Regions from separate parts of the Stenomitos rutilans genome, predicted to be linked through region 1. Evidence: predicted binding sites of a transcription regulator. Region 1 holds the regulator's gene; each other region holds the start of a gene.

Region 1 (3,135 bases):
CAATTTGTTCAATGAGTTGTTTCACATCTGCACTGGTGATCTGCACAATGCGATCGCGGGTTCCAGGTCGTACTAATCGAATAGCCGATTGATTGGCTTCACGAAGGAGTTGATCAATGGCTTGCTGCGCTGCTGCTGTGTTGGTAGTACGAATGCCGATCGATGCCAGCACCTGCCCTCGCAGAATTACCACATTGCCGATGCGTAACCCTTGTGCAGTTGATTGCAACGCTTGCACGCTTCTTGTCAAATCTTCTTGCTGCGTTTCCAGATCCTTAAGACGGGCTTCGCGCTGTTGAATAATTTGGTCTCTGGCGCGAATCTCCTGTTCTCGTTGCCCAATCACACGATCGCGTGCCGCTTGCAGTTGACCAATCTCCGATCGCAACCGCAGGGCTTGTGCAGAAACATTTGCCAATCGCCCCTGGGTGAGACTCAGTGCCGTTTGAATGCGAGCCGCTTCGGCCTGGGCTCGAGATCGTTCTGCGATCGCGCCTTTTAACGATTGATTGGTTTCGGCAAGCTGCTTTTTGGCAGACGCTCGATCGGAGCGCGATTTTGTCAATTCTCGTTCGATTTGCCCTTTTTGAATTCTCGCTTCTTCCAACTCAGTCCGAGTGTTTCGCAGTCGGCGTTGAATGGTGCCTAACTCAAACACTCCGGTACGCAGTTGGTTGCTGGCAGCAAACAAGACGCCCAGAGTCGAAGCCGAAATTAGAATTCCCGTAATAATGGTGACCAACGTTGCCGTCTTGCGGGGACGCAGCTTAAACAAGCTAAGACGAGCTTTACCAACACGAGTGCCGATGCGATCGCCCAATGTGGCAATGACCGCACCAAGTATCAGCACTGCCAAAATCAGAATTTCCCCGCCGGACACACTTACACTCCCAAAGGCCCCTGTTTCACAACCCTGATGAAGCTGTTGGAGCGAATTCACATACAGCGTACCTCAAGTCGTTAAATTTTGTTGTGCGTTGCTAAATTTGTAACTTGCGATGATGAGAAAGAGACGTTTGAAGTTGGCTTAGTGGCAGTTTTCAGCTTTCAGCCGTCAGCTTTAAAGCCCTCTGCCTTTTACTTTTAGGATTTACGCAAGAGCGGTCATCTTTCGCCCTCCTAGCCCCTAATTCTGAGAGAACCGAGCCAATTAAAGCCCCGAAGGATCGAGGATTTGGGGACCAAATGCGTAAGTCCTAACCTTCTTCCTTTTTCCTACGTAAACTGCTGACTCAATGTCACTGGGTTATGCACAGTGATTTTTTTCTTGTGGATGGAGATCATCTTGTCTTGCCGCAGATCGCCGAGTAAGCGAGTTACCGTCACGCGGGTAGACCCGATTGCCTCTGCGATCGCCTGGTGAGACAGCTTAAGGTCGATCGTAATACCATCGTTGGTCGGCACGCCAAAGTCACGACATAGAATGAGCAAGAAACTCACCAACCGAGAACCCATGTCTCGATGCGCTAGAGTTTCGATCATCATCTCAGTTTGCAAAATGCGAGACGACAAGCCGCGCAGCAGAATCATCGACAGCTCAGGGTTATCTTTAAGTGCTTTTTCTACCTGCTCGATTGGCACTGACAGCAACTCAACGGAGGTAAACGCAACGGCATGATAAAAGCGATCGGATTTATGTCCTGTAATTAGCGATAGCACACCAAAAACGCTATTTTCTCGTAAGAGTGCAACGGTGATTTCTTCCCCTGCTTCATACACTCTAGAAAGCTTGACCGCGCCTCGCAGCAAAAAATACACACGTTCTGCTGGGTCGCCTGGAAAGAAGATGGTTTTACCCCGTTCAAACGTCTCGACAACGGGTGGAAAGGCCCCTCCACCTATCTGACGAAATACAGATGCTAGCGGTCTATCTTGCGTCACTACCATATCCCCTTACCTGGTGCCCAAGAAACTGCTCAGCCTTGCCCCAAACGAAACACCGATAAAGTGTTTGTAGCTTAGAACACTTAAACTCACTCCGAGCTGCTTTTTTGTGCCTGATGTTACACATTTCTCTTTGATCGCCACATTGAGCACCTTACAGCAGCTATTTGTCTCTAAGTAAGACTACTTCTAGCTATGCTGCTGACCCAGAGGCAAAAGCAATAACTGCTTCAAGGTATCTCAACTACAGCAGATCGGCTCAACAAATTCGCTCGATCGCTCCTAAAACCGAGTTGTACGTCTCGCTTGTGAGTGGGCAGTCAAAAAGCACCACTCTATGCGCTACCCGTTGTGTCCCATCTTTGAGTATTCTTGAAGCACTCTTACTGTTGCTGTTGAAGATAGTCGCTATGCTAGACCTGACTGGAAAAAATGCTCTTGTGACAGGCATTGCTAACAATCGTTCGATCGCCTGGGGCATTGCCCAGCAGCTTCACAAAGCAGGCGCAAACATTGGCGTTACCTACCTACCAGACGATAAAGGTCGGTTTGAAAAAAAAGTGGCTGAGCTAGTAGAACCTTTGCAGCCTAGCCTTTTTGTGCCTTGCAACGTTCAGGATGACGCCCAAGTTGAAGAAACCTTCACGACTGTAAAAAAACAGTGGGGCAAGCTAGATATCTTGATTCATTGCCTTGCCTTCGCCAATAAAGAAGATTTGACCGGAAATTTTGTGAATACCTCTCGTGATGGCTTCGCGACCGCGTTAGATATCAGCGCTTACTCATTGGTAAAGCTGTGTGCTGCCGCAAAACCGCTAATGACTGAAGGTGGCAGCATTGTAACCCTCACATACATTGGGGGGGCACGCGTGATCCCCAATTACAACGTGATGGGCATTGCGAAAGCTGCGTTAGAAATGAATGTCCGTTATCTCGCTGCTGATGTGGGGCCGCACAATATTCGAGTCAATGCCATTTCAGCGGGGCCTATCCGCACGCTTGCCTCTTCTGCTGTAGGTGGCATTTTGGACATGATTCATCACGTTGAGGAGGTTGCCCCCCTCCGACGAACCGTGACGCAGATCGAAGTGGGTAACGCCGCCACGTTTCTTTGCAGCGACCTAGCAAGCGGCATCACGGGCCAAATTCTGTATGTGGATGCAGGCTATGAAGTGATGGGTATGTCAGAAACAAAGGGCTAAAGACTGTAGTTTACTTCTGCGAAGCAGTTAGGCTAAAAGCTAAATTTTA
Region 2 (3,135 bases), on a different contig from region 1:
ACAAAGAAGCCTACATAACGGCTACCAACCCCTGTCATTTGGATCACACCGTTATTTTGGCTAAAAGTGGTATTTGGGAAGGTGTTTAACACAGCGGCAATGAGCGAGTTAACACCATCGCCCAGTACTCCACCTTTAATACGTCGGACGTAAAGCGCCCCCTTCACAGGTTCACCTGAAACAGCAGAGGTTGCAGTCAAGTCGCCAACTGTTTCAATTGCAGTTAGCACATACAGGAGGATAAACGGAGCAAATGCCGCCCAATCAAAGCTCATGCCATAGCGGAATGGAATGGGCAAGCTGAAGACAGGCAGTGTGCTCAACGCGCTGAAATTGACAATGCCCAAAAAGAGCGAGATGACATAACCCACTGCCAGCCCGATCGCGATCGCGCCCATCCGCAAAAACCGATTCTTTGCCAGGGTGAGGACGACAACAATCAGTAGCACAGTGCTGCCAAGCGCCAAATTTTGCCAACTGCCAAAGGAACCATCATTTTTAGCCAAAGCACCCGCCCCGCCCGCCAGACTGATGATGCCAGTCTTGATCAAACCTAGACCAATAATCATTACAACCGTTCCAGACACGACGGGCGTGATGATTTTATTCATCAAATGCAGAAAGCGGCTCAGAATGATTTCCACAAACGAGCCAAAGAAGCAAACGCCAAAAATGAGCGCTAGCGCCTGTTCGGGTGTTTTGCCGCCCTGCAAGGCAACAGTACCAACGCCTAAAATGGGCCCAAGAAACGCAAAGCTTGTGCCCTGAAGACTGAGCAAACCTGACCCAACAGGACCAATTTTTTTACATTGAATAAAGGTGCAAATCCCAGAGGCAAACAGCGACATGCTAATCAAATAGCTCGTATTTGCAGCATCCAAGCCCAGGCTGCTGCAAATAATGATGGGAGGCGTAATAATACCGACAAAGGCCGCCAGCACATGCTGAAAAGCGACAAAAATAGCTTCTCCAATCGGAGGTTTGTCTGTCAAACCGTAAATGAGTTCTGAGCGTCTGAGGGGGCGATCGTCCCTTTGAGCATCTTCTAAGGCAAGATCGGTATTTGTTTGTGTCATACAGCTATAGGTGAAGAACGATGAATCAATATACTGTATGCAAACAAATCTAGCTGTTGCGTTTTGCAATCTAAGATACATAGCAATTGTTGGGTGCCCACGTACCTTTGTAGTGGAATAAATGCTAAAAACCCCAACTGCACGAATGCATGTCGGGGTTTGTGTTCCAACGCGATCAACTAGAGCGGCGATCGCCCAACAGCCAACTATGGATTGGCGTAGAAATCGTTGCTCACTGTCAAGCGCAGATCAGCAGAGGGGTCAATCAAGATTACGTTTTGAGGAGTTTGCGATTGGCTAGCAGGTTGTCCACCCGTGGCACCCGCCAGAATGTTACCCAGATCAATCTTTTGTCCCAAAATGGTTGCCAGTACCGCGCTTGTTGCCGCAGAGGTTGCTGCATCTTTGAGCGTGCCAGGGCTAGTGTTTTGGGTTACGGGTTGTCCGTTCACCACCTGTGATCGCGCACTGAAAGGATAGGATTGGTTGCCGATCGTCACCCGTTGAGCAATAAACTGAGTGCCCAAGACTTGTCCATTACTGGTCACTGGAATCAGTTGACCGACAATATCGCTATCTCTCGGCACCACAATTTGCCCTTGCGGATTCTTGAGATCATCCACGACTCGTAGCGTCAGATTATTGATGGTTTCGCCAGGAGCTACCACAATTTTTTGCGAACCGAGGTAGCGAATGCCAAACGATGTTCCTTGTGGCACCAAATAACGAGGATTCAGCGCCGTTTGAGGAGTGGTTGGTGTGGGATTATTACCGCCTGTGGTTGGCGTGCTGCCGTTGAGTCGAGCAATGTAGTTGTTTGCACCTTCGCTGGTGGCGATCGGGGGAAGTTTGCCCTGATTCACCAACGTCTGATAGATGTAGGCCGCAACATCGGCGCGGGTCGCGGTTTCATTCGGGTTGAGGAAGCTGACGTTGGGGTAATTGACCACCACATCCCGCTCTGCCGCTGCTGCCACGCCAGTTCTTGCATAAGCAGGAATTTCGCCGCCATCTCTAAACGTTGCCAGAGTTGTATCGGCAGCGCGTGCAGGCGTGAAGTTCAAACCGCTGGACAGGGCAACCAATACCTGTACTTTCGGAATTTGCTGTTCTGGTTTAAAGGCTCCATCCGGATAGCCACTCATAAAGCCCGTTTCATACGCTTTGCCGATCGCCGCTGCACCCCAATAGGTGTTGGGAACATCACCAAACCCACGCGAGCCCCGCACCGCACCGTTACTAAACGCGTTTTTGACGATCGCGGCAAACTGAGCACGAGTCACGGGCGCATCGGGTTTGAATGTGCCATCGGGGAAGCCTGCAATAATCTGCCTGTCAGCCAGCGTGTCGATGAAGGGGCGCGCCCAGTGCGATCGAGTATCGGAAAAGTTGGCGGCACTGGCAGGAGCCGAAACGACAAACGGTGCAATGGCGCTGGAGGTCAGACCCACTGCCAGCAGTACTGCACTTGCTGAAGACCAATGACGAACATGAGACATAAAAAAACTCCGTAAACGCTGAAGCGATACTGATGAACAAGACGTATGAGCGATGGTAAAAAGCAGTTTCCTTGTGAGCGTTTATCTATACGGTCAACAAGAATGGATGATGCAACTGTGGCCTGTGCGTGCAAGTTGATAACTTGGTTTGGATAGCAAAGCCATTGATCACTTATTAATCCCTGACCGCAATACTATGACTTTGTTCCCAGGACATTTGATGCATCCGGATCGACCTGCCCTAAAGTGCCCCAACGAAAGCCAAAAGCGACAATCACCCTTTGCCTAAAGTCGGAAAGACCTGCAAAGGTTGCACTTAACAGGAAGAAAGCGAGATCTTATCGACTGGGCTGAAGCAAGACGTTCATCACCGGGTTTGTGTCTCTCTCAGTACTTCGCCAGGTTGCGAAAACACGCCACGCTTCAGGGTAATGAGCTATCAGAACGATACGGTAGATTAATGGATATGCTGCATCCGTACAGGAAGAATCGCCATGACGACCACCACGCGCCGCATGACCTTGGAAGAATATCTGGACTATGACGATGGGACTGATACT
Region 3 (3,135 bases), on a different contig from region 1:
ATACAAAAGAATTTCTAAAAAAGATTGGCATGGCAATAGAAGCACATTCCATCTTGGCAATTTAGCTTTGTCACGATATAAATTTTCTAACTGGAGAAAGCTGAAGAACTCTGAGCTTGTTTCATGCACAGTCCTTAAACAAACGAGTGTAACCGTTCCTGCTAGTGCCCCGATTAGGATACCAATTAAAACTCTGCCCCGATCGGTAGCCGTAATCACTTCTAGATAGTAAGTTCCAACCGTTGCAGCGACGATCGCACCCCCAATCGCTCCGATTCCGCCGCCCAAAACTGGAGCGATCGAGATGCCATAAAATCGTTCTGAGTCATCCGCGTTTTCTACAGCCCAATATAAGCTGAGCGCCACAAACAGCAGCAAAGTCCCGACTGATGCTCCAACCACTGCTCCGATCACAAACTTAGCCCAAGCGTTTGCCTCTGAAATCGCTTTCAAACACCAAATGACAGTAAAAGCTACAGCAACCAGAGTCGCTAGCAGTAAGACAAGGTATATCGTCGCGGCTAACATCCAGCCGATTAAAGGCTGTGCAGCCAATGATTCAAAGTAAGGATGCACATTCTTAGTAAAAGACTGCAATTCCTGTGGATCAACGTTGTCTCCGATTTTTGCCATCAGTTGCCTGGTACATTTCTTTCTTGTGCTCGACCTCAATCACCGTATGGACATTGCCACGCGGTAAGAAATCGCCTTTGATTTTCACCTCCAGGGGATCGCAGGTGGCAACGAAATCATCCAGGATTTGGTTGACGGATTCTTCGTGGGAGATGTAGCGATCGCGGTAGCTATTGATATACAGCTTGATGGCTTTCAGTTCCACGACCCGTTGGTTGGGCACATAGGAGAGATAAATGGTCGCAAAGTCTGGGTAGCCGGAAAAGGGGCACTTGCAGGTAAACTCTGGCAGCGTGATGTGAATGTCGTAACGCCGTCCTGGTCGGGGATTGGGGAACGTGATGAGTTGGCCTTCGGCAATATGACGCTCACCATACTTGAGCTCAGAAGCTTCATCCGAGAGACTAGATTCAGGTGACGAAAATTGCTGCGTTTCGGGATGGCTCATGGTCATGCGTAAAGTAATGGGCAGATTTTCGAGAAGTTCTTGACGAATTTTGCTTCGATTCTTCTAATTGCGGCTATTCTGAGCGTAGTTTATCGACTCTAGCGTTCCGACGTAGACCTATGACATCTAGAATAAACGCCAAACAGCCTCCGCGAAAGGCTCAAGCATCCAGTGTGCCAAAAGCACCCATTAACCCTCAGGCTCCGTCAGTGCCTATTTCACTGTATCGAGAAGTTGCCACTGAACTCAAGGCCGCACAGGCAAAAATGGAGTCACTCACCGTTCAAAACCAGCAGTTGTCTCAACAGAATCAGCAGTTGCGGGTCGAAATTGAGCGAGTGGTGCAGTCTGCTTTACAGCTTCGACAGACGGCTGATGCCCATTTGCCTGCAAATCAGTTACCTGCACATCAAGCATCCGTTTCGCCTTCAGCCTTGCAGGGGTTAGAGCTGCACTTTCAGCCGCCTGCTGCGCCAACGAATGCGTCTAATGCCGTTACGCCAGAGGCACTGGAAACCGGAGCAACCGCCCCTCGATCGCTCTTTACAGAACAGGAAGGCAAACTCCGTCAGGCAGCTTCTAAAGAGCGGAATGCCGAAATGGGTGGTTGGTGGTTGGCGATCGTCATCTGCTTCATTATTGTGACGGCTTTTGGGACAGGCTTTTTTATCGTACGCCCACTCTTGCCTTCGCGCTGAAACCTTGGTATGACGGTCGATCGACTGTCTTCTAGCCAGTCGCTCCCATCCTGCTTTTGCCAAAGCATCGCAACACGTTACGAAAAATTGTATCTTTGTCTACAAAACGGACGCTTTTGACGGTGATAAAAAGTGTCTTGCTGGACAATTGACCGCGTCGATAAAACAAGGAGTGTGGGAATTGAAAAAGGTTGAAGCAATTATTCGTCCTTTCAAGCTTGATGAAGTCAAAATCGCTTTAGTCAACGCTGGCATTGTGGGTATGACCGTTTCCGAGGTCAGAGGCTTTGGGCGACAGAAAGGGCAAACGGAGCGCTATCGTGGCTCTGAGTACACGGTTGAGTTTTTGCAAAAGCTGAAAGTGGAGATCGTGGTTGAAGATGACCAGATTGATATGGTAGTCGAAAAAATTATTGTCGCTGCCCGCACAGGTGAAATTGGGGACGGCAAAATCTTTATTACCCCAGTCGATCAAATCATTCGTATTCGTACAGGAGAGAAGAACTTGGAAGCGATCTAGTGTTCGCTAGCAAAGTCTTCAAGCTGCTAGCAGCCTGAGCATGCTTGGGCTGCTAAATTCTATGGGAGCGTGTTTGGAGGTCGTTTGCTGCTTCCAAAAGTGGGGTAAGAGCGGATACCTGCTTTCAAAATGCTTATACTACTTGCTCTCAGGCATGGCAGTGATTAACAAGCCCTCAGTAGCCGCTTTAATATACGCGATCGCTTTAGGCATGATGGCTAGAACGATCTGATTGATGACTTGCCTTTCTACTGCTGTCCATTGCCTTGGACGCTCAAACAGGCAAGGTTGCAAAACGCCCCAAAGCTGGTTGTGCTGGCACAGGTGAGCATGAATTAAAGCCCGATGCCCAAAGCTTCGACGCTCGAACACTTGACTTAAAACGTCCGGGCTGGCGGTTTCAACATCCTCAACAAAGATCGATGGATCTGTTCGTAAAGCGGCGGCAAACATCGGATCTTCATCCGGTAGGGAAACTGGCTCTCGCTTCCAGGCTTTGTCGTAGATGATAGGGATAGCGGCATGGCGTATCCAGTAAAAGGGGACTCTGCCTAAGCACGTGGCTGGATCGCGCAGGTAAAGAAAGCAGCGATCGCAGTCTAAGAACTCTCCTATGGCTGGCATGAGAGCTTTAAAGAGTGCTTCAGGCGTTGGTGAAGTCGTAAGAATTTGGGTAATTACTGGCGGAACGAAATCGGTCATCAGTCTGTGTTTCAAATGTGTGGACAATTTCCTGAAGGACTTAACATGCAGTGCCCCTACAGAATGGGGATTTGTACACTATCAAGGCCCATGTCTAGCAATCAACTCAACGGGTTTTCCTGCATCGTTTCAGA
Region 4 (3,135 bases), on a different contig from region 1:
CCATGCCACCAGGGAAACAATCAGTGGAAAGGTTGCCGTAATCCCAAAAACCGTGCGAGTGCTAAAGTTTTGCAGTAAAGAGCCGCTGAAATAGGCTGTGAGAATGCCACCAAGCGCTGAGGTACCCCAGCAAAGCGACTGGAGTGAGCCAGCCTTACCAAGGGACTCGCCCCGCGCCCGTTCCACAACCAGGGAATCCACAATGACATCGCTAAAGGCAACGGAGAGCGAACCCAGCGCGATCGCCGCTGTTGCAGCCCAGGCAGAATGGACGATCGTTGACAAAGCCACCCAGGAAAGCACTCCTAGTAAGCCTGACAAAATTAAATATGGTCGTCGTCGGTAGCCAAGAATCGGTAAACCGTCCGAGATAAAGCCGAACAATGGCTTCACCATCCACGGTAGAGCCGCAATCCCAGCCAAAGCAGACACCTCAGCCGGACTCAGCCCCAGTTCATCCTTCAAAAAGAAGCTGACCGCCAAACGCGCTAACCCCAGAATGCCCTGTACAAAATACACCAGCAAAATGGCAATCAGCTCGGCGCTTGGTTCATTCCCCAAAAAGATCTTCTCGGTGAACGATGCTTTCAGTCTGGCTAAACCAGTTGTGGAAACAATCATTGATAATTTGTTACAAACGTTTATCAATTCAGCCCCTATCATAACGCTTGATTACAGGAGAGGCACTGTTTACTCTTTCAAGCTGCCCAATTTGCGTTCATGGTGATACATTTTCTTCTTGATTGCGTCAGCGTTGAGCATGCCAGCATTGACAAACATCTCTAAGAGCCTTGCCAGTAAAGCTGATTTTTGCATGACGGCTAAATTTGAAGAAGTGTGAACATCAAGAGCAACTATTACGTTATGTAAACGAAATTTGACGAATGGCTCTTCACTTACCTGTCTGAATGAACTTGCAAACAGGCACATTTTTCCAGAAATGATGCCGCCTTACGCTCTGCATCGGGATTGTGGGTATGGGCTGGAGTGGGTCGGATGATGCCGTTGAAGAGATCGTCCAAATCGTAGGGAGTGAAATAGTGCCACACCCCCTGAGCATTGCAGCGCACGCCGATCGCTGTTGCTGTATGAAGCCAGTCGGCAATGCCATCCTCAGTGCTTCTGTAGGGTCTGCGACCAGCACGCCAACGGGCAAAGCTGGCCTGGTTCTTGACATCAAACACGTAGTCAGGAAAGTGCCCGGTCAGAATTGCTTTCGCTACCAATTCTTGATCACGGTTCCCCTGCGCGTCAAAAAACGCCAGATCAAAATCTTTAATGGTCAAGGCACAGTTGCGTCCAAAGCGCGATCGCCACACCGTATTCCGCACAGCCCCTCCTGCCAACCACCAATCGGGTAAATGAAGCTGAGCCATTGCTGGCAGCACCATGCCAACAGGCGATGCAGCCAAAATCTGGTGGAGGCGATCGGATAAGGGATGAATTAAGGACTTAGGCATTGATTAAAACTTCGGAGGTTTAGGCAACAACATTGGCTAGTTGCTTGTTTTTGGGTTCAATCCTTCGAGGTTCGGGTAAGCCCATAGGGCTTAAATCTAGAGGCTGTTTTGCACTAGAGGCTGTTCTGCACTAGAGGATGCTAAGGCCGCATCACACCGATGCAAAAAATTCATAAACAGAAATGTTTTGTGACTAAAGATACGAATTTTTGTGAATAGCCAGCTTACGTTAACTTCAACAAGCGCATGCAAAGTAAATCAGTTGCTGAACAGAATTTGGTTGACGCTGAACAATCTGGTTTGTTTTTAGCTGATTTCATAGGTACAAGCATAGCTTGAAGTGCAGACCCAAGGGACAAGTCTTATGACCAGCACAGTGCCAGCAACGAGTCTCAATAAGTTTGAAAAACTCAAAGCTGAGAAAGATGGTTTGGCCGTCAAGGCAGAGCTAGAGCATTTTGCTCAAATTGGCTGGGAAGCGATGGATGAAACCGATCGCGACCACCGTTTGAAATGGATGGGTGTCTTTTTTCGTCCGGTGACTCCTGGCAAGTTTATGATGCGGTTGCGCCTGCCCTGCGGCATTCTGACCAGTGCCCAGATGCGTGTGCTGGCAGAGGTTGTGCAGCGCTACGGCGATGATGGGAATGCCGACATTACAACACGCCAAAACTTGCAGCTACGGGGCATTCGCATTGAAGATGTGCCGGATATTTTCCGTCGGTTTGAAGCCGTGGGGCTGACCAGCATTCAGTCTGGGATGGATAACGTGCGTAACATCACGGGTTCACCTGTAGCAGGTATTGATGCGGATGAACTGATTGACACGCGCGATTTGATTCACCAGGTGCAAGACCTGATTACCAGCAAGGGGCAGGGCAATCCAACCTTTTCCAATCTGCCGCGCAAGTTCAATATTGCGATCGCAGGCTGTCGTGATAACTCCGTGCATGCGGAAATTAACGACATCGCCTTTGTCCCTGCCTATAAAGAGGGCAACCTGGGCTTCAATGTGCTGGTTGGGGGCTTCTTTTCGGGCAAACGATGTGAAGCCGCGATTCCTCTAAACGTATGGGTTTCACCCGATCAGGTCGTCGCGTTTTGCGAGGCCATTTTGATTGTCTATCGAGACCACGGCTTACGGGCCAATCGCCAAAAAGCGCGCCTCATGTGGCTCATTGACGAATGGGGCGTAGAAAAACTTCGTGCTGCCGTGGCAACGCAGATGGGTCAAACGCTGCAAAGCGAGGCCGAAAAGGATGAAATTCTTTGGGAGAAACGCGACCACATTGGCGTGTATGCTCAGAAGCAACTGGGGCTGAACTATGTCGGACTCCATGTGCCGATCGGTCGCTTATTTGCCGCCGATATGTTTGACCTGGCGCGGTTGGCTGACGTGTATGGCAGCGGTGAGATTCGGCTCACGGTGGAACAGAATGTCATCTTGCCAAACGTGCCCGATTCTCGCCTAGAGTCACTGCTGCAAGAGCCTTTGCTGACCAAGTTTTCGATTAAACCTGCAACGCTTTCTCGATCGCTTGTTTCCTGCACGGGTAGCCAGTTTTGCAATTTTGCCCTGATTGAAACGAAGAATCGCGCCCTGGCCTTAATCAGCGAACTGGAAGCTGAGTTAGATACTCCCAACCACGTCCGGATTCATTGGACGGGCTGCCCC

The links. Region 1 encodes NtcA, which controls nitrogen genes in cyanobacteria. Its sites were predicted from a motif close to TTTGTANNNNNNNNTACAAA; they were not measured.
Region 2: a site for NtcA is predicted at 1,139-1,158, ahead of AC5JLP_RS19085 (uracil-xanthine permease family protein). Genes of this name have one in related genera too.
Region 3: a site for NtcA is predicted at 1,866-1,885, ahead of AC5JLP_RS12855 (P-II family nitrogen regulator). Genes of this name have one in related genera too.
Region 4: a site for NtcA is predicted at 1,647-1,666, ahead of AC5JLP_RS11460 (ferredoxin--nitrite reductase). Genes of this name have one in related genera too.

The regions. Positions count from the first base shown of each region.
Region 1 is NZ_JCACKR010000062.1:8,179-11,313, reverse strand. It holds gene AC5JLP_RS10845 (DUF3084 family protein) at 1-880, opposite strand, end outside; gene ntcA (global nitrogen regulator NtcA) at 1,216-1,887, opposite strand; gene fabI (enoyl-ACP reductase FabI) at 2,052-3,086, shown strand.
Region 2 is NZ_JCACKR010000097.1:8,561-11,695, forward strand. It holds gene AC5JLP_RS19085 (uracil-xanthine permease family protein) at 1-1,076, opposite strand, end outside; gene AC5JLP_RS19090 (S-layer homology domain-containing protein) at 1,283-2,575, opposite strand; gene AC5JLP_RS19095 (Uma2 family endonuclease) at 3,070-3,135, shown strand, end outside.
Region 3 is NZ_JCACKR010000070.1:69,370-72,504, reverse strand. It holds gene AC5JLP_RS12870 (hypothetical protein) at 1-633, opposite strand, end outside; gene queF (preQ(1) synthase) at 608-1,081, opposite strand; gene AC5JLP_RS12860 (hypothetical protein) at 1,201-1,779, shown strand; gene AC5JLP_RS12855 (P-II family nitrogen regulator) at 1,952-2,299, shown strand; gene AC5JLP_RS12850 (GAF domain-containing protein) at 2,438-3,001, opposite strand; gene AC5JLP_RS12845 (DUF3891 family protein) at 3,103-3,135, opposite strand, start outside.
Region 4 is NZ_JCACKR010000063.1:54,842-57,976, forward strand. It holds gene AC5JLP_RS11450 (folate/biopterin family MFS transporter) at 1-621, opposite strand, end outside; gene AC5JLP_RS11455 (nucleotidyltransferase family protein) at 897-1,460, opposite strand; gene AC5JLP_RS11460 (ferredoxin--nitrite reductase) at 1,825-3,135, shown strand, end outside.